DNA from 3 places in the Pradoshia eiseniae genome. Region 3 is predicted to be linked to each of the others. Evidence: riboswitches for the same ligand, from Rfam matches in the RefSeq annotation. Region 3 holds a riboswitch; each other region holds the start of a gene.
The links. Region 3 has a riboswitch for thiamine pyrophosphate ahead of thiM (hydroxyethylthiazole kinase). Riboswitches for the same ligand answer to the same signal wherever they lie in the genome.
Positions count from the first base shown of each region.

Region 1: another riboswitch for thiamine pyrophosphate. It lies ahead of thiW (energy coupling factor transporter S component ThiW); the one in region 3 lies ahead of thiM (hydroxyethylthiazole kinase).
Region 2: another riboswitch for thiamine pyrophosphate. It lies ahead of thiT (energy-coupled thiamine transporter ThiT); the one in region 3 lies ahead of thiM (hydroxyethylthiazole kinase).

Region 1 covers NZ_PKOZ01000018.1:753-7,396, forward strand. Annotated here, with positions in the region: partial or broken gene CYL18_RS17165 (VOC family protein) at 487-840, shown strand; gene CYL18_RS17175 (VOC family protein) at 1,238-1,639, shown strand; gene CYL18_RS17180 (stage III sporulation protein AH) at 1,795-2,220, shown strand; gene CYL18_RS19745 (DUF4181 domain-containing protein) at 2,334-2,738, opposite strand; gene CYL18_RS17190 (MerR family transcriptional regulator) at 3,022-3,447, shown strand; gene CYL18_RS17195 (DUF4260 domain-containing protein) at 3,447-3,797, shown strand; gene thiW (energy coupling factor transporter S component ThiW) at 3,935-4,438, opposite strand; TPP riboswitch at 4,751-4,838, opposite strand; TPP riboswitch at 4,919-5,030, opposite strand; gene CYL18_RS17205 (penicillin-binding transpeptidase domain-containing protein) at 5,229-6,644, shown strand, end outside.
Region 2 covers NZ_PKOZ01000004.1:230,856-237,499, forward strand. Annotated here, with positions in the region: gene CYL18_RS09740 (transglycosylase domain-containing protein) at 1-884, opposite strand, end outside; gene CYL18_RS19265 (hypothetical protein) at 1,013-1,189, opposite strand; gene CYL18_RS09750 (universal stress protein) at 1,401-1,901, shown strand; gene CYL18_RS09755 (helix-turn-helix transcriptional regulator) at 2,018-2,476, opposite strand; gene CYL18_RS09760 (winged helix-turn-helix transcriptional regulator) at 2,875-3,219, opposite strand; gene CYL18_RS09765 (nitroreductase family protein) at 3,350-3,967, shown strand; gene thiT (energy-coupled thiamine transporter ThiT) at 4,039-4,623, opposite strand; TPP riboswitch at 4,733-4,835, opposite strand; gene CYL18_RS09775 (dicarboxylate/amino acid:cation symporter) at 4,894-6,150, opposite strand; gene CYL18_RS19710 (Lmo0850 family protein) at 6,444-6,605, opposite strand.
Region 3 covers NZ_PKOZ01000001.1:410,857-417,500, forward strand. Annotated here, with positions in the region: gene CYL18_RS01995 (aspartate aminotransferase family protein) at 1-1,173, shown strand, start outside; gene CYL18_RS02000 (aspartate/glutamate racemase family protein) at 1,285-2,052, shown strand; gene CYL18_RS02005 (MFS transporter) at 2,135-3,403, opposite strand; gene CYL18_RS02010 (ArsR/SmtB family transcription factor) at 3,470-4,093, opposite strand; TPP riboswitch at 4,240-4,339, shown strand; TPP riboswitch at 4,409-4,510, shown strand; gene thiM (hydroxyethylthiazole kinase) at 4,600-5,385, shown strand; gene thiD (bifunctional hydroxymethylpyrimidine kinase/phosphomethylpyrimidine kinase) at 5,382-6,206, shown strand; gene thiE (thiamine phosphate synthase) at 6,196-6,644, shown strand, end outside.

The DNA.
Region 1 (6,644 bases), on a different contig from region 3:
AGCTTTAGTAATATTCTCAATCAAAAATATACTATCGATTAAAAACAACCTGAGATGGGTTGCTGCTTCCATTTTAGCTTTTTTAATTCAATTCTCAGTCCTCGCGTTATTTTTAGGCCCGCTAACACATCATTTAATGTTCTATCTATATTATATTTGTGCCATAGTTTCCATTACTGTGTTTATCATAACCATAAGAAAAAACAAAACCTTAAGGGTTATTCCTTTGATATTTTTTATGTTAACAAGATTATTCACATTTTATATTCTGACCTTAAATGCTTTGTGGGGAACTAATTTGAGTTAGCAACTATAAACAAACTTTAGCCTTTGCTTCAATTTGGAAGAGCTGATCAGCTCTTTTCTGATATTTAGGTAAAGGAGAGGATGAACAATGAAAATATGCTTTAAAGCAGGTTTTCTCTGTTAAGTGAGGAATAGTAACTAATGATTCTAATAATATACTAGAGAAAGAGGGGTAATAAGATGGGAAGAGTTGTAGGATTTGAACTAAGCAGCTAAGAACCTGAAAAAGCAGCGGAATTTTATTCTAAAGTTTTTGGTTGGAAAATAGCCGAACCTCACTGGGATTATTGGGCTGTTATTACAAAGGGTGGGGATGAGAAGCCTAGTATTAACGGAGGGATTGGGAAAGGACCGAATGATTACCCTCATGGAACTCGCATTCAAATTGAAGTAGATTCAATTGACCAAGCTATATCTAATGCCAAAGACAGTGGCGCGAAAATTGTACGAGATAAAATGGAGTTTGATGACTTTTATTTGGCATACTTAATCGACCCAGTTGGCCTTGGTTTCGGTCTCATTCAAAAGAAATAAACAGATTATGAGCGAAGCTGTAATTTAAACAACCTGAGGAGTTAATCTTAGAAAGGTTAATGCCTTTTCTGGTGATGGGCTTATGGAAGTAATAAGGTGAGATTACCAAATTAGGAAGAAAATAATATGTAAGTAGGAGGATTTTCATTGGAGAGCTTTGATTTCAGCTTTAACAATAAGTATGTGAGAATGTGGTTTATTTGGGTGCTTCCTATATTAATACTCTCTGTCATTCTATTTCTTCTTTTACCGGTGAATTATCAATGGATACCTATGTATCTTCCAGTGCCAGTTGTGATTATCTTTTTTTGTTGGTATCAGTTGGATAAATACAAAAATAGAAATTAACAGTTTGAACCGAAGAGAGCAGGAATAGTTTGATTTGGGAGGCAGTTCAATGATATTCGAAGTAACCTATCAAGTTCGAGTTACAGATATAAGTATTGGTCAAAGGTGGTATGAAATCTTTTTGAATAAAACGCCTGATTTTATTCCACATGAGGGGTTTGCAGAGTGGGAACTCATACCTGGGTGTTGGTTACAAGTCGCTGAAGGAACGCCTTCGGGAGGCAGTGGACCTCTTCGAATAGGGGTAAAAGACATAATGTACGAAAAAGAGAGGCTATGCCGAGAATTAAAGGTTGATCATTTTGAGATATTCTCAAGACCAGGAGTCCCGGTAAGGTGGGGCAGTTTTACAGACCCTTGGGGGAACGGTATTGGTCTATTCGAATACATAAACAAGTCAAAGGAAAGAGAGCGTATTACGACTATCTTAGGTAATAGAGAATATTTTTGATAAATTGCTGAAGCGTGGAAGAGTTGTTAGTTTAACCTTCTTATAAAGATGGGCTTAATTCCATTACTTCAAAGCTATAAAGAACTTTAAGGATAAGTGTTTTGCAGATAGCTGTGAATATAGAGATGGAGTGTAGAGATGAGATGGACATGTTAATGATAAATAAAAATGTAAAGGGCAAACGTTATAAGCAATTAATAGACTTACTCTTAAGGAATTGTGATTGCTTTGCTTTTGTAGCAGATAGACAATTGATGGAATTTGAAAAAGAGTATCATGCCTATATGGAGAATGTGATAACCGACATGGAAGAACATTTAATCGAGAGGCGAATACAGAAAGAATGGGAAACGACAAGGCTTTCTGAAGATACAGCATACGTTTATTATTTCAAAATGAATAATGCAACAAGACAATTTTTGAAAGATCAATGTCATTCGCTTTTTGATTGGATTAGTCCGGAACGGCCAGAAGACTTAATGTTTTACCATAAGGATAAATGTATATTAGCTGTTTGCTCTCACGAAAAATACTATTTGGTGGAAGAGAGCGTCTGGGATAGTTTCAGGCTCTTTTCGTAAGGATTGTTGCTAATTCCATAAGAAAAAGACAGCATTTTTGCTGTCTCATTGTTTAATGAAGCCCCCGTAAGTTTAAAAGACCGTCAATTTGACAGCCATCTTCTGCTAATGGTCTAGCTGTAAAAGTGAATTACAAGCAAAATGATAGGGCAAATTATCATCGAACTTATTAATGACGAGATATATTGTTTAGATTTCTTTAGATATTTCCACTCCAAAATAACTTGAAACCCCATTAATGCCATGAAAAATAGAACGAATTGCCATTCTAGAATGACACTCGAACCCTTGGTAATACTGGATACTACAAATATAAAGATTATTATCGCTCTTCCCCATCGGTCAATTCTTTTACCGGGAGTTTCGGAGATGCTTTTTCTCTTTACACCCCAAAATTTATCTGTCATTTTTTCTACCGAAAATACTACTAATAATAAAATAATTAGAACCGTCAACAGCCTCAAAATTAACCCTCTCCATTTATCTTTATTAGTCACTGCTTCAAATACTATAACCATATAATTCGATATGGATGATAGAAACCCTTCTAAAGCTAACCTGTCCCTCTGTTCAAGGAGGCGCTCTCAATCTAAAATTGTACAGTAAAATGAATAGCAGCTTCCCTAAGCAATAATCTTTACGATAACAGCCTATTAATAAAAGGCTGCAGATTAGCGGGAGGGGAAATGGTAAAGATTAAGAAGTGACTCTTTTTCAATTGATTTATAAATATATATATATTTATACCCTTGACCTTAGACAATACTCCAATGTTATGGTGGTATTGGGAGAGTGGTTCATATGCAAATCAAAGATTTCTCTAAGAAATATAAGATTCAAACGGATACGATTCGTTATTATGAGAAAGAGCAGATATTGAAGCCTAAAAGGCGAGACAATGGGTATCGAGAATATGATGAAGATAGTGAAAAGCAGCTGCAGCTTATCATCGTATTAAAGCATTTGGGCTTCACAATTAAAGAGATTCAACAATTGCTCATATTAAAAGACAAACCAATATCAGCAGAATGTAACAATTCAACCGTATGGTTAATTGAGCAAAAGCTATCAAATATTGATGGGAAAATTCAGTTTTATGAACAAGCATCAAAGACATTGAAAAACGTTAAAGAGCTGATAAAAGAAGAAAAATATACAGAGAATAAAGAAGTGATTGAGGATTTGCTGTTTGAACTCTTCAAAAGCAGCGATAAGAGGAATTTATAATGACAGTTAAAAGAATCGTCCGTATCGAAAATGGAATTGCCTTTGCCATTTCTTTTTATATTTACGTGTACCTAAATTTCCCGGTTTGGCTGTTTTTTGTCCTTTTATTAGTTCCTGATATAACTATGATTGGTTATGCAATGAATAAAAAAATTGGCGCCATTGTTTATAATTTCGGACACAGTTTGATTGTACCGCTACTTTTCTTTATCAGTTACTTTTACTTTTCAAATGTTTATTTACTCATAATATCAATTATCTGGCTAGCACATATATTTATGGATAGATTATTGGGATTTGGATTGAAATATGAAGACACTTTTAACATAACACATATACAAAAATTGTAATGGAGCCATTATGCCACTAGAAAGTAAGCCGCTTCCTTTATGGAGGCGGCTTGTTTTACTTTCTCTACTGACTAGGAGCAGGTCACATTATACGGCAAGCCTTCTATAAGCATAGAGCTGCATCAAATTTGATTATGCTACCTTACCTTTTGTCCACCTGGCAGGATGACCCGTTTTCTGATTAATAGGTTCAATAAAGTATATCCCAATAAGGCTCCCGTGAAGGAACTGATCGTGAAGGCAGGGATGAGTCCGAAAATGGTCATTTCTTCTCCGAGGATTAAAACGGCTATGGGATAGGTCGCGATTGCCCCTAGTATGCCGGTGCCGATTACTTCGCCAAGGGCAGATAGCCCAATATTTTTTGTCTTGCTGTAAAGGATGGCTGCCAGGAAGGCGCCAATCATGCTTCCGGGATAGGCGAATAGGCTGCCCGTTCCGATTATATTCCTGATAGTGGAGGAGAGGAAGGCTTGCATAATGGCGTAGGCCGGGCCCAATAGGACAGCTGAAAGCAGGTTTACGAGATGCTGGATTGGGAATATCTTTGCGAATCCAATCGGGATGAAAATCAGGCTGCTGGATATACTCGTGATGGCTGCGAGTAAAGCGGTCATGGTCAGTTTTTTTGTCCGGTTCATGGTTTACACTCACCTTTCTTCGATTACGGTTTGTTAAATTAGCCCTTTAAACAATGAACGAATTTTTCCTCCAGCAATGTTCCTTTTCTTAAAACTTATTCGAATAGATGCTGATGATTTGCTCCCAAATCGGTTGAATGTGTGCGTGCAATCTTTCAGTAAACGTGTCCATGTAATTTCCTCCTCGTATACTATTGACGACCATATAAACAGCAGGGAGTGTAATTGCCGTATGGGTACTGAATGGAAGGGGAGACCAAAATAAAAACCACTCTCACAAATGGAAAGTGGTAAATGGTAGAAGTCATACTAGCTTCATCATTCCTACTTCCCTCCGCTAGTATGAACTAGATCAGGTTCAAAGGGTTCTTCTCAGCCATTGGCGCCCCTAGTAGATATACATATTTAGTTCATAGTCTTTTAACATCAGAAAACCCTGACCAATCAATTGGAAGGTCAGGATGAATGGAATACACGTCATCCCTCATAATTTCACCTTCCCTCCGCTAGCATGAACTAGGTCAGGTTCAAAGGGTTCGGAGGAAACGCCAGCTCCATCTCAGCCTTTTGCAAGACACCCCTAGTGCTGTTTATATGAATTATCTATTAGCTTACCAAAATTAGTAAGTAAATCAATCTATTTCGAAAAATAAATATCCTAACCCTTTGTTAAATAGATATATCACATGTGTCTGTTACTCCTTAGTCTAATAGGCAAGGACAATTTTTCTCAATAAATATTCGCTCTTTTGTTATAATTAAGACATTGATTCGAGAGGGGGCAGAATCCGTGAGTAAAAAAAGAATTCTAGCAAGCTTTTTATTTTTATTATTATTGGTTGCAGCAGGATGCAGAGATGATTCTGTTCAGCCAGAAAGCCGGCTGAAAGATTATGTGAAGCTGTGGAACGAGCAGAAATTTGATGATATGTATGCGGATTATCTTTCGGCTTCCACTAAGGAAACCTTTAAAAGTGAGGATTTCGTCGATCGGTATGAAAAAGTATATAGTGATCTTGGCATTACCGATTTAGAGGTGAAAACCAATTTTGAAGAGGAACAGGAGCACGAGGATAAAGAGCAGGTTACGCTTCCGATTCAGGTAAAGATGAACTCCATCGCTGGAGAAATCGAGTTTGATAAGGAAGTAGAATTAAAGAAAGAAACGCGTGATGAAGAAGAGAACTGGTATATCGACTGGGATACGACCTTTATTTTCCCGGACTTGCAGAAAGATGAGAAGATAGGTATTGGCTCCACAAAAGCGCAGAGGGGCGAGATTTTTGACCGTAATGGAAAGGGTCTTGCCATCAATGGAACAGCCCAGCAGGTCGGAATCGTCCCAGAACAATTTGATGAGTCGAAAAAAGATGAGGTCGCGAAAATACTTGATAACTCGACTGAATACATCGATAAGCAGTTGAATCAAAGCTGGGTGGAACCTGCCCTTTTCGTACCCATCCAAAAAATTGCCAAGGACGATAAGGAACGAATTGAAAAGCTAAAAGCGATCGATGGTGTCCAGTTCCGAGAAACGGCGGTGCGGGAATATCCTTATAAGGAAAGTGCCGCTCATCTGACAGGCTATGTCGGAACGATTACCGCTGAAGAGCTTGAGAAGCATAAGGATAAGGGATACTCCGCAAGCAGTGTCATCGGGAAGCGGGGACTTGAGGAATTGTTAGAGCAAGAGCTTCGCGGCAAGGATGGCTATACCATTTATATTGACCGGGAAGAGCCTTCCATAATCGCAGAAACGGAGCCGGAGGATGGGCAAAGCGTCAAACTAATGATTGATGCCGATTTGCAGAAGACCGCCTTTTCCAACATGAAGGGCGTGGCCGGTACCTATTCAGCCGTCCACCCTGAAACAGGAGATGTGCTCGCGCTTGTGAGCTCGCCATCCTTTAATCCAAATGACTTTATCTTAGGAATGAGCTCTGATAACTATGCAAAGCTGGAGAAAGATGCGAAGCAGCCACTATTGAACCGCTTCTCCGCAGCATTCTCACCAGGGTCATCCATTAAGCCGCTTATAGCGATGATTGGTCTGAATGAAGGAACGCTTGACCCGAATAAAACAATCGACATATCTGGACTGAAATGGTCGAAGGGGGCGGAATGGGGCAATGCCTCCATCACACGCGTAACCGACCCGAAAAGACCGGTTGACCTGGAAGCAGCCCTGCAGTATTCAGATAATATT
Region 2 (6,644 bases), on a different contig from region 3:
AGATCATCCTGCTCTAGCCCGTATTTACGAACAGCTTCATAGATAACCTGGTCCACATAATATGGATACTTTCCTTTAAGCGGATCACTCAGCTCTTTCAGTTGAATGTCTTCGACAAGGGCCTTATCATATTCGGTCTCGTTTATCTCATCAAAAGCCTTCATTTGAGCCAGAACTACTCCTTGCCTTTTCTTGGCTGATTCAAAATTCTTATATGGGTCTAAGGCAGACGGCGAATGGATTAATCCAGCGAGCATAGCCGCTTCTGCCAGTGTAACGTCCTCCACATTCTTGCCAAAATAAACCCGGCTTGCATTCTGTATTCCCCATGCTCCATGGCCGAAATAAATCTGGTTCAAATACATTTCGAGAATCTCATCCTTCGAATACTGCTGTTCTATTTGACCGGCAATAACGACTTCCTTTATTTTTCTTTCATATGTCTTCTCTGGTGTAAGAATTGTATTTTTGGCCAGCTGCTGGGTAATGGTGCTTCCGCCTTGGACAATGCCGCCAGCGAATAAATTTTCAAAGGCTGCCCGTATGATACCCTTCATATCAATTCCATGATGCTCATAAAAACGATGATCCTCTATGGAGAGAACTGCATCAATAACATGTTCAGGCACTTCATTTATCGACACGCCCTCCATTTTGTTGGCGGTGATTTTACTTGCTTCTTCATTATCCTTATCATAAATAATTGTGGGTTTCATAAGCTCTGTATCTAAGTTGGATAAATCAACTTCTTCGTTTAATAAATACGTAAGGTACATCAACCCTATTAGTGTCAATATAGATATGCTGAGCAAGAGGATATGGAACACCTTAGAATGGTCAAGGAAATTCCCCAGCTTGTTCAGTATTTGTTTCATTCGAGACATAGTTCCTCCTTGCGATCAGGGTGTAAATTTTCTTTTTATCTACCCAAGTTCCACAAATTATACACAAAAATAAAAACAACTGGTATCCAGTTGTTTTAACTATTCTTTATTATCATGTCCATTATTCTCTATTTATGCCTTCTGTCTACTATGGCATTATCCGTCGAATCTGCTTCCTGACAGAGGGTCTCCATATACATATAAACAATTTGCTTTAGCTTATCATCTGCTCCGAGTATATCTAGATGGGTCAAGCATCTCCGTATAATTGGATGCACGTCTGCTGGCGTTGTTTTTTTATCCAATAGCCCCATCACCTCTTTTTTACATTATAAGCCTTCTTATTCAACATTGTCATTAGCCTTTTGTCATGTTTAATCATAAAAATACGAAATAATTGTTTTTACCTGAAAAAGAATATCCAATACGTCAGAAAATGTCTCTTATAAAATGTTTCTGAAATAAATATTTTGGATAAATGATAAAGTACAGGAGTAATAGAAGGGATGTGTAGCTATGTTTAATCATATTGTCGTTGCATTTGATGGATCTGATTCAAGCAAGAAAGGCTTATCATTGGGTATGGATTTATGCAAGAATAAAGAGGATTCATTACTATCCATCGTCCATGTATATGACCAATCAGATGATACGCAGAACTATCCAGCAGGGGCCAATCCGTTCGATGGAAAAGTACCGTTATACGTAGACCAATCACAAGGCCAGTCGATGGCATTACCTGACCAAGATGTCTATGAGCCATATACGGCAGATTCACGGTTAGCAGAGATTGAAAAATATGTAAAGGGCATCACTGATAATAGCCTTATCAGCCCTCATTTTATTGTATTGGAAGGGGATAGAGATGATGCCATACTGCAATACGCCGAGAAAGAAGGAGCAGATCTTATTATTGTCGGTAATAGCAGCAGTTCAACATTAAAAAGATTATTTCTCGGAAGCCTTTCACAAAAAATTATCAAAAATGCAAGCTGCCCAGTAATGGTGGCTAAATAAGACAGATTAACCTACCCGCTGCGAGCAGGTAGGTTTTTAATTATAAGAAGACAAAAAATCCTCGGCTAAAAAGCCGGGATTTCTAGTTGTCCGCTTTGACAAACACTTAAATAACATTACCCAACGCGATTCACCAGTTCTTTATACTTCTGTTCCGAAACCTCTCTCTCCAAGGAACTGAAGATACGATATTGATCATCATCTAAAATACGATAATGCTGGCTGATCATGTTTTGCTGAAGTGTATAACCTTTCTCCGAGGAAAGGTCCTTCCACCACATCTTCCCTCCGAGCATTTTTTCCTTCCGATAATCAATGCTCTCACGCGATACCGTTTCTATTACTTCAAGCGGGTCGCCCCCAAATAATGTTTGGACCGTCAATGTCTCTCGAAAGAGTGAGACGACAGCCACAACAGTTGTCCAGCTGGCCTCATTTCTCTCCTTTTCAATTTGCACTAGTGTTTTCTTTGAAATGCCGATGATTTCCGCCATCTTATCTTGTGTATAATCAACCTCAACCCGGATAAGTCTCATGCGCTCTGATATTAAACGAATTATTTCATCCTTTGTCATGCCATCCCTCTTCTCAATTAGTGTATGAAAACATGTTATAGTTATGGAATATTTTATCAATTATTGACCCGTTATAAATATTATAATTGAAATAAATGGAAAATTGTTGGTAATTTGTATATATTTACTGATTTTTTTATTCCCTTGAGTGATAAAATGAAACCTATTGTTACTGAATAGTTAGTTGTTTTATCGTCAATTCACTTCTTTTTTATGAGTTTTTGACAGGCTTTTCACCATCATCCTTAATTAAAACAACCCTTAATCAAGAAGAGTTGGCGTATCACATATAATTTCCTCCAGGAAATTTACACCCAAATAAGGTAGAAAACATAATAAAAAGCCGGAGAACCTCTATTCCAAATTTAAGAGGATTCTCCGGCCTGATAGTCTTACTTTTACTTCTTTTCCAGCTCATTTTTATATTCAACCCATTTTCGTATAGATAACATAACATCCTTCAATGCTTCTCCACTAGGTGTCAATTCATATTGGACTTTCTTTAAAGAACCATCTAAATAACTCTTTTTCACTAATTCCTCCTTCACTAATTCATTCAATCTTTCTGTCAGGACCCTGTCAGAGATTCCTTCAATCCGTCCAATTAATTCATGATATCTTTTCGGTCCATCCAGCAATGAGTATATGATAATCCCCATCCATTTTCGGCCGATAAATTCTATTGTCTTGTGAAAATCACTGCATATATGTAGCTTTGGACCATGATCTGTGGCTTCTGGCATAGAAATCGCCTCCATCTTTATGCTCTTATTATCATAACATGAATCTTATGCATTGACATGTTAACTTACTAATGGTAAGTTAACCAATATATAAAAACTAACTTTAAGTAAGTTTACAAGGAGAATAACCATGTCACAATTAGAACAAATTATCAAACAGCGTAAGTCCGTTCGAAGCTATGATCCCCAATTTCAAATTGACAAGCGTGAAATTCTTGAATTATTAAGCATTGCAGCCAATGCACCATCATCAAGCAACCTGCAGCCATGGCGTTTTATCGTTATCCAAAACAAAGAGCTTCAAAAAGAGATCCGGACACTTGGCTTCAACCAGGCGCAAATCGAAGAGTCGTCGGCAATCGTTGCCGTTATAGGTGATAGCGAAGCTTACAAAAACGTAGAAAAAATCTATTCCCTTAATGTTGAAAAAGGCTATATGGACCAATCTATCGCTGATCGGACAATCAAACAAACATTGAATGCATATCCAACAATGCCGAAGGAAGGATTAAAGGAAATTGCCGCTTATGATGCCGGCGCAATTGCCATGCAATTCATGCTGCTCGCCAAAGATCGCGGCTACGATACAATCACGATGGGCGGCTTCGACAAAGATGCATTCGCCAAACGCTTTGACCTGCCAGACAATCTCTTCCCAATTACTTTAATTGCTATCGGTAAGGCTCTAGCACCTGCATTCAATACTTCACGCCTGCCAATCGAATCTTTAACAACCTACTTTGATTAAATAGAAAAGACCGCAATAAAGGTTAGCCAATAACCTTTATCGCGGTCTTTCTTGTCTCCGTATTAAACAAATCAATAATGAGCTGCCTTCTTCAAGAGTAATCTTGGTGCTGAAGAGAAGAGCAGCATAATAACCCCGCCTGATACAATTACGCTCGGAAGCAAATAAGACAGATTATACAGGAGGGAGAAGATGATAACAGACTGCCCGTCCGCAGCCCCCGCTCCAAAGAAGACGACTCCCGCGATAAAGTGGGCAAGAAAACGCAATGAGCTTCCTACAAGAATCCCGCCTATTACATAAAGAATATTGGTTCTTCTATTGTTTCCGTTTGGTTGGACCAGACTGAAAAGGAGCCCCGATAAACCTACCGCTGAAAAAGCCACGATATAATCTAGAATTCCTTGAACTGGTGTCAGAATATAGGCCGTTCCTGATACGATTTGCAATAGACCCAATAACAGCCCGGTTACAACACCGCCTTTTACACCCCACCGCAAGGCCATCAAAAAGACTGGTACCATGGCAATTGATACGCTTCCTCCTTGTGCCCATAAACTAAAAGACATGATGTTTCCAAGCAAATCAAAAATAAATGCCATAGCCGCAAAAATAGCCACCTCAACCAAATACAACAAACGGTTATTTCTCATCATTGTTCCCCTTTCTTTTTGGAGGAGTACCTGAATCTTTCGAGAAAACGGGCTTATAAAATGCAAAAGAGCAATGTATGTCAAAAATGGCACACATTGCTCTCTTACAAATAGCATATATCCGCCACATTCCTACGCTAGAATTATCTAACAGGTTCGGAGGGTCAGAATTCGAACATTCACTCTCAGCCTCATGGGCTCCCCTTGTGGAATAAATTATATTCATTTTCTTATATGATACTAGAAGGAATTGCCAATAGCAAGGAGATTTCCTTACGCAGTCATCTCTTCCGTCATCTCTGGTGCTTCATCTTCATTTGCTTCATATTTCTTCTCAGATTGAGCAATAATGACAGCACAGGAAGCATCACCTGTAATATTTACGGCCGTACGCGTCATATCCAATAAGCGGTCAATTCCAAGAATAAGGCCAATTCCCTCGACCGGCAAGCCCACCTGTTCAAGTACCATAGCAAGTAGAATCAACCCGGCTCCTGGTACACCCGCTGTCCCAACACTGGCCAGAACCGCTGTCAGGATAACTGTCAACAATTGAGGAACCGTCAAATCAACGCCGTACGTTTGTGCAATAAAGACAACCGCAACCCCTTGAAGAATTCCTGTTCCGTCCATATTAATCGTTGCTCCAAGAGGCTGCACAAAGCTGCTGATGTTCTTTGGCACGTTAAGCGCTTTTTGAGCTGTTTCCATTGCTACTGGAAGAGCTGCACTGCTTGAAGACGTACTGAATCCCACAGCAATTGCCGGGAAAAACTTCTTAAAGAAATCTAGTGGATTGCTTCGTCCAAGCAGGGAAATCGCTCCGCCATATACAACAACTGTATGAATAAAGAGAGCTAACACAACCACAATCATGTAAAGGCCCATGCTCTTAATCGCAGCAATCCCTTGGCTACCGACTGCTGTTGCTACAAGAGCAAACGTAGCATAAGGAGCCGCCTTCATGATCATGTTGACAAGGTAAACCATTAATTCTTGTCCTTGTTCCAATAAATCAATAATGCCCTTCGTTTTTGAACCAAGCGCAGAAATTCCAAGCCCAAAGAAAATAGACATAACAATTACTTGAAGCATATTTCCTTCTGCCATGGCTTGAATAGGGTTTTTCGGAATGATATTTATGAGAGTATCTATTACTGAGGGAGCTTGACTAGCAGTGTATTCAGCAGCAGAGATATTTACTTGAGAGCCGGCACCCGGCTTGATTAACAAGGCAAGTCCAATACCGATGGTGATGGCAAAAGCAGTTGTGAAAAGGAAATATAGCATTGTCTTTCCGCCAATACGGCCTAGCTTTTTTGGATCGCCAAGACCAGCTGTTCCTAAAGTGATGGAAATGAGGACAATTGGTACCACTAACATCGTGATAGCATTGATGAATAAGGAACCAACTGGTTCAAAAAGATATGAATCAAAGATTTTAAATAGTTCAGGTGAAAATTGATTGAGACCTAAACCAACCAAAATACCCGTAATTAATCCTGTGATGATTTTTATTGTTAGCTTCATAGATGACCTCCTCTTAATCTAACCAACAGGTTATTTGTCTTCAAATATTGCAAGCTATAAAAACTTCTCCACTGTAGAGGGTTCTTAAAACTTTACTAACATAATATTAGACAAAATTTAGCGAAACAACAATGGTAATAATTACAGTGCTTGCACAGAATTCCATATAAATCTAAATATGTCTTATCTATGTTAAAAAAATGACTAGTTCCAACCACAGCAAAAAAGACGCCTAACAGCGCCTTGTAGAGTAAATGACTTATGATTAAACATACTTTTGTATGTATTATGCTTTAATGGCTCTTGACCTCGACTTGCTTCTTCAGGGAATAGGAATTCTGCAATAATTCGTTAAACGTTAGCTCTGAACAAACTACGCTAGAGAAAATTTCATTCCGGGATTTTGTTTTCTCAATTTTAACACCCTGTATCTTAAACTTAGATACGATATCCATTCTCACATTCTCCACCTTCTGATTTTTTACTGACCAGTA
Region 3 (6,644 bases):
GTCGGGTATGGACGGGAGGAATTGGCGGAAGCTGCCTACGAGCAGCTGAAACGATTGTCGTATTTCCCCCTCAGTCAAAGCCATGGACCGGCGATTGCTCTAGCTGAGAAGCTAAATGAGATGCTTGGGGGAGATTATGTTATCTTCTTCTCCAACAGTGGATCTGAGGCGAATGAGGCAGCCTTCAAAATTGCGCGGCAATATCATCAGCAAAGGGGTGAGCATGGCCGTTATAAATTCATCTCGCGCTATCGTTCCTATCATGGCAATTCCATGGGAGCGCTGGCCGCAACAGGTCAGGCACAGCGAAAATACAAATATGAGCCGCTCGCACCAGGCTTCATCCATGTGGCTCCGCCTGATTCCTACCGTTCGCCGGAGAAGCAGGACAGTAAGCCTGTTGATTTACAATCGGTTCAGGAAATGGATCGGGTCATGACATGGGAGCTTGGCGAAACGATTGCTGGAGTTATCATGGAGCCGATCATTACAGGCGGAGGAGTACTTATGCCCCCTGACGGCTATATGGCCGGTGTCAAGGAAGTGTGCGAGAAGCACGGCGCTTTGCTGATCGTTGATGAGGTAATCTGCGGCTTCGGTCGGACCGGAGAACCATTCGGCTTTATGAATTACGGAGCGAAGCCTGATATCATCACGATGGCGAAGGGAATCACGAGCGCTTATCTTCCATTGTCAGCGACGGCTGTTAAGAAAGAAATTTACGAAGCATTCAAAGGGTCAGATGAATATGATTATTTCCGGCATGTTAATACATTCGGCGGAAACCCTGCCGCTTGTGCGCTCGCTTTGAAGAATCTTGAAATCTTGGAACAAGAGGGCATGTATGAACGCTCTAAAAAGCTAGGTCTCCAATTAAAGGAAAGCCTTGAAAAAGCAATCGGTGAACATTCCAATGTCGGCAATATTCGCGGTAAGGGTTTGCTTATCGGAATAGAGCTTGTTCAGGATAAAGAAACAAAGGAGCCCCTCGATGTCAGTCTAGTCAATCAAATCATTGGCGGCTGCAAGAAAAAAGGTGTGTTGATCGGGAAGAATGGAGCAACGGTCGCAGGATACAATAATGTACTGACCTTGGCGCCGCCGCTTTGCGTGAGTGAGGATGAGCTTGGACTGATTGTACGAGTGGTTTCGGAGGAGATTTCGAGAATTTAAATAATAGTTGAAGGACCCCTGATTTGATAGGGGTCCTTTTTAATTTGCTGGTTTGAATAAATAACCCTCTTTATCAAAAACTAACCCTTACATGAAAGGGGGAGAATATAAATGAAATATGGATATATCGGCCCAGAGACCCATTCAGGGCAGATTGAGCAGAAAAAAGGCCGCAATATAACGGGTTTTTCGGTTGGAATCCTCTATACAGATGAAAATAATTATCCGGTCATTCCAGGGAATGTGGCCAATTATTCCAGTTATCCATTTCCAGTCCATTATAAATTAGTTCCTGGCTGTACGGGTCAGCGCCTATTGAATGGAGATCCGGCTTTGGAAAAGGGCATCATCGAGGCGGCCTTGCAGCTGCAAAGTGAAGGGGCGAAGGTCATATCAAGTGCGTGCGGTTTTTTCGGGAATTTCCAAGCTCAAACAGCGAGTGCCCTTGATATCCCTGTTTATCTATCCAGCCTGGTGCAGCTGAATATGATTCAAATTGGCTTAAAGCCTGGGCAAAAGATTGGCATCCTGACCGCCTATGAAAAAGGATTGACCAACTCACTGCTAAAAAGCTGCGGGATAACGGATGAGTCGAACTTAATCATTGGAGACTTAAGCAAGGGAGAAGAGTTTTCGACCATTACTAACGGCGCAAGCGCCTTTCATAATGAGAGGCTGCGAGCTGAAGTCGTGCAGAAAGCAGTTGAGATTACAGAAAAACACCCAGAGATTGGAGCTATCCTCTTAGAATGCAGCGACCTGCCCCCTTACGCTTTTCATGTCCAGCAAGCAGTGCAGTTGCCTGTATTTGATTTCATGACGCTCATTCGCTGGGCGCATGATGCGAATAGTCAGCGTTCTTATTATGGGTTTATTTAATGTCCCAAGAGACGGGCATAAAATGTCCGTCTCATATTAGTGTGCATGATTTACTATCTATATGCAGCTCCTTTTACTTCAATTAGTTGGTTTCTCTTGCTTGTATTTCTTTTGGGTACTCGCCAATCGGGAATGTTTCATGATTAATTTTACTTGCTTCAGGCAGGTTTCTTAGTCTGGCATTCATTAACCAGATTAAACCTGCTATTAGGCTGCCTGCTCCCGTTAACATAAACATTATCTCGTTATTAACCGCTGTCGTGAAAAAACCACCTATCAATGATCCGAAGGGTAAAGATAGGGCACTAAGACTATAGCTTGCTGAGGTAACTCGTCCAAGCAGTTCATTTGGAATAATAATTTGATTAAGCGTCCCAAAGAAGATGTTTAGGTATCCGATTGGTATCCATGCAAGTCCAAATAACAATACGCTGAGAATAGTATTAGGGACAAGAGCAGAGAAAACCCATAAACATGTAGTTAAGAAATACCCGTATATGGTTAACCTTCCAACTTTAAATTTTCCTAGTTTCTGTACAGCCCATGCACCAAGCAATAATCCAGCAGAGATACTTGTTAAATAATATCCGTATATATGAGCGCCCCCTTTTTCTTCTGCAAAGGACGGTAAAAGGGCATAAGTTGCACCGATAGTAAAGTTGATAGCTATTGCTCCTGCCAAAAGAGGAAGCAATGCCTTGAATACGAGTGACAGGCCTTCTGATAATTCTTTTATGTATGTATGATACGAATGTTTCACAGGTGTATTGTCTATTGGAAGATGAGAAAGTTTTAAAAGACTAAATATCATTGCGCAGGTGGCAAAAGTGATGGAGTCGACCAAGAATAAAGAGATGGCACCAATCAAAGCTACAAGTATGCCCGCAAAGGCGTTAAAGATAAGATCGATTCCTTGATAAGCAAACGAAAAATAGGTATTGCCTTTTAGTAAGTCCTCTTTCTTGAGCACTAAAGGCAAGAGTTTATTCTGAGTTGGATAAGAGAACTGTTCGATGATAGCGATAAGGGGCATGATGATGAGCAAAAACTGTATGGTTAATAGATTGAAAAAATAAGCGCAAGGGATCATGAGCAGAAGGATACATTGTAACAACTGAGTACAAGTGAGGATTTTCTTGGGGTGCCACCTATCAATGAAGGGACCGAATAAAAATTGAAGAACTTTGGGAAATAAAATCAAGAAACCCGCTAAACCAGAATAAAAAGCGCTTCCGCCAAGGTCATAGACTAGCCATGTGGCGGCTATGTAATATAGGCTGTCCCCAATATTCGTAATGATTCTACCTAATAAAAGCCAGGAAAAGTTTTTGTTTGCTCGGAAGAAATTCATATTTAATCTCCTTAAAAATTATTTAATCGGTTAAATAAAAACTGACTGTTGGTGATAAAAAAAGAATCAATCTTGATTCTTTTCTTTCTCCTTATATCGATCCATGGATGGCTCATCAATCTGCAGGGCAGTAGTGGAAACAAAGTACACCTTACTGTCAGGATTCTTTTCAGCGTCCTTTGCCAAGCTAGTTAATTCGTTCATCAAATTATGGTATTTTTTAACCCATGCTTGAAATTGCACCCTTGTTGCAGTGAATTCCCAAAGTGAACCGACAAAATTCCATTCGGAAGGGTCTTCTGAAGCTTTATCCATGATAAAGGATTCCTCGGGAGCAGACAGGATATGTTTTTTAGATCGTTCATTCATTTGTAAGATTAACTGCCTGGCAGATTCGCTAACCTCTTTATATGGTAATAGTTGATCGGCCGGTATAAATCCGGCGGCGACTGATTGATAGAACTTCTGGATGATTCCGTTCTTTTCCTCGGTATATACGATTTCAATTAACCCGTTTTTTTCTAAGTCCTTAATATGATAATGAATCTTGGCTCGTGACATGCCGAAATGCTCGGATAATTGCTGGCCTGTATAAGGTTTTTCCATGAGACGCATCATAATCTCTGCCCGAAAAGGATCGGATAGGGCTTTGATTTGGCTGAAATCCGTCAAGGTTAACATGGGTTTCATTTTTTCGCTCCTCTGTTATATATTTTTATTCGGTTAAAAATAATTTAACTATATGGTAAACTATGTAAAATAATTAATCAATATGTTTTTTATTTTCCATATATTATTGAAAAAGATACAAGATTTTGATAAGGTAAAACCAATCAAATGATTTGCAGGGGGACTCTTAGGAGTTGAGAAGGTAGAACCTGACCCTTAGAACCTGACTTAGTTAACACTAGCGTAGGGAGCAAAGTATAACACGCCTTAATTTGTGTATATTTTAGCTCTCCATCTATTATTTGGAGAGCTTTATTTGTTTCCTAAAACTAAATAATTTGATTGCGGGGGGACTCTTATGGAGTTGAGAAGGTTAAAACCTGACCCTTAGAACCTGTCTTAGTTAATACTGGCGTAGGGAGCAATAAACATCAGAAGCGATTCTGATGCTAGGCCCTTCTATTCTTGCTAGTGAGATAGAGGGGCTTTTTCTTTCTTGCGTCCATCGACAAAATGGAGGAGAGAAGATGAACTATTTATTTGAAGGAACAACTGTATTCACACAAGTCCGGGATAGGAATCCACTCATTCATTGCATCACGAATTATGTAGCGGCCAATCTCCAGGCAAATGGACTGCTTGCGATTGGGGCATCACCGGTTATGGCGGATGGACCGGATGAGGTGGAGGAGATTGTCGAAGTGGCATCGGCGCTTTCCATCAATATCGGCACCCTTAATCCGCAGATGAGGCGGGCGATGCTGAAAGCGGGCAAGGCTGCCAATAAGAGGGGAATGCCTGTACTGCTTGACCCGGTCGCTGTCGGGGCTGCCACGTATAGGAAGGAAGCAGTAAGAGAGTTACTTCAAGAGGTTCATATTGATGCCATTCGCTGTAATCTTGGCGAGCTCGCTGCACTCGTGGGAGCTGAGTGGGAGCAAAAGGGAGTGGACAGCGGCACGGGAGCCATTCATCTGGAAAGGGAGGCAAAAAAGGTAGCATTGGAACATGGATGCCTAGTTATTGTGACCGGAGAGAAGGATTATCTCACGGACGGTGAACGAGAACGCTGGGTAGAGGGCGGACATGAGATGATTACTCAAGTCACGGGCAGCGGGTGCTTACTCAGCTCTGTTTGCACAGCCATCCTGGCATCATGTGACAGTCATCGATTAGACAGGCTTGCTGAAGGACTGTTCCTGTATAAAAAAGCAAGTGAGGAAGCCTATCAAACAAGTCCTTATCCAGCTTCTTTTCAAGCTGCCTTTTTGGATCGATTATTTGTCCATGCGAGCGGGAGGGGGGAAGCATGAATGTAGTGATGACAATTGCCGGATCTGATTCTGGCGGCGGTGCAGGGATTCAGGCTGACTTGAAAACGTTCCAAGAGCTGGGGGTGTTTGGTACTTCCGTCATTACAGCTTTAACCGCTCAAAACACGATGGGTGTTCATGATATTTTGACAACGACTCCGCAATTTGTCCGGTCGCAGGCGGAGGCAGTCTTAAATGATTTGCCTGTGCGAGCAGTCAAGACCGGGATGCTTGCCTCCGGTGAAATCATTCAAGAGATAGCGGAGATTCTGAGAAAGAGAGACTTGCAGCTTGTTGTGGACCCGGTCATGGTCGCAAAGGGAGGGGCACAATTGCTCGGGATGGAGGCTGTGCGTGACTTGCGGGATCATTTGATTCCGCTTAGTACGGTCATTACGCCAAACATACCCGAAGCCGAGGTTTTGACGGGGATGTCCATCCGCCATGACAGTCAAGTCGAAAAGGCGGCAGAGCATTTGCTTGAGCTAGGGGCAGGTTGCGTCGTCATAAAGGGCGGGCATATGGATAACCCGGATTTTGCGACGGACGCCGTTTATTTTGCCAATGGCCGTTCCTTTAAGATGACGACAAAGCGAGTCAGAACGAGGCATACTCATGGGACAGGCTGCACCTTTTCGGCAGCAATCACAGCGTTTTTAGGGCAAGGAAGGACCGTAGGGGAATCCATTCTCGAAGCAAAGCACTTCATCCAGCAGGCGATTGAACAGGAACTTGGGCTCGGAAGCGGTAATGGCCCGACGAATCATTTTGCCTACAAGCTAAATCAGGAGAAATGTGAGGTGGAAATCGTTGAAGCATGAACAGCTGCAGATCTATTTTGTAATGGGATCAGTCAATGTTAAGGAATCCAACCTTCTTAACGTTTTAGAGGACGCCTTGAAGGGCGGTATCACGATGTTCCAGTTCAGGGAGAAGGGCAGAGGCGCTAAAAAGGGTGCGGAATATGAATCCCTGGCAAGAGAATGCCAGCGTCTTTGCCAACGATATGGCGTGCCGTTCATCGTCAATGATGATGTCGAGCTTGCGCTGAAGCTGGATACCGATGGTCTTCATATCGGTCAGGAGGATGGCAGAGTGGAGAAAATCCGTGAACGAATTGGTTCGAGATGGCTAGGCGTATCCGTGCATTCCAGAGATGAGGCGGAGATTGCCTATCACGCAAAGGCTGATTATGTCGGGATTGGTCCGGTCTTTGGAACACAGTCGAAGGAAAATGCCCCGCCACCTGCAGGGACTGC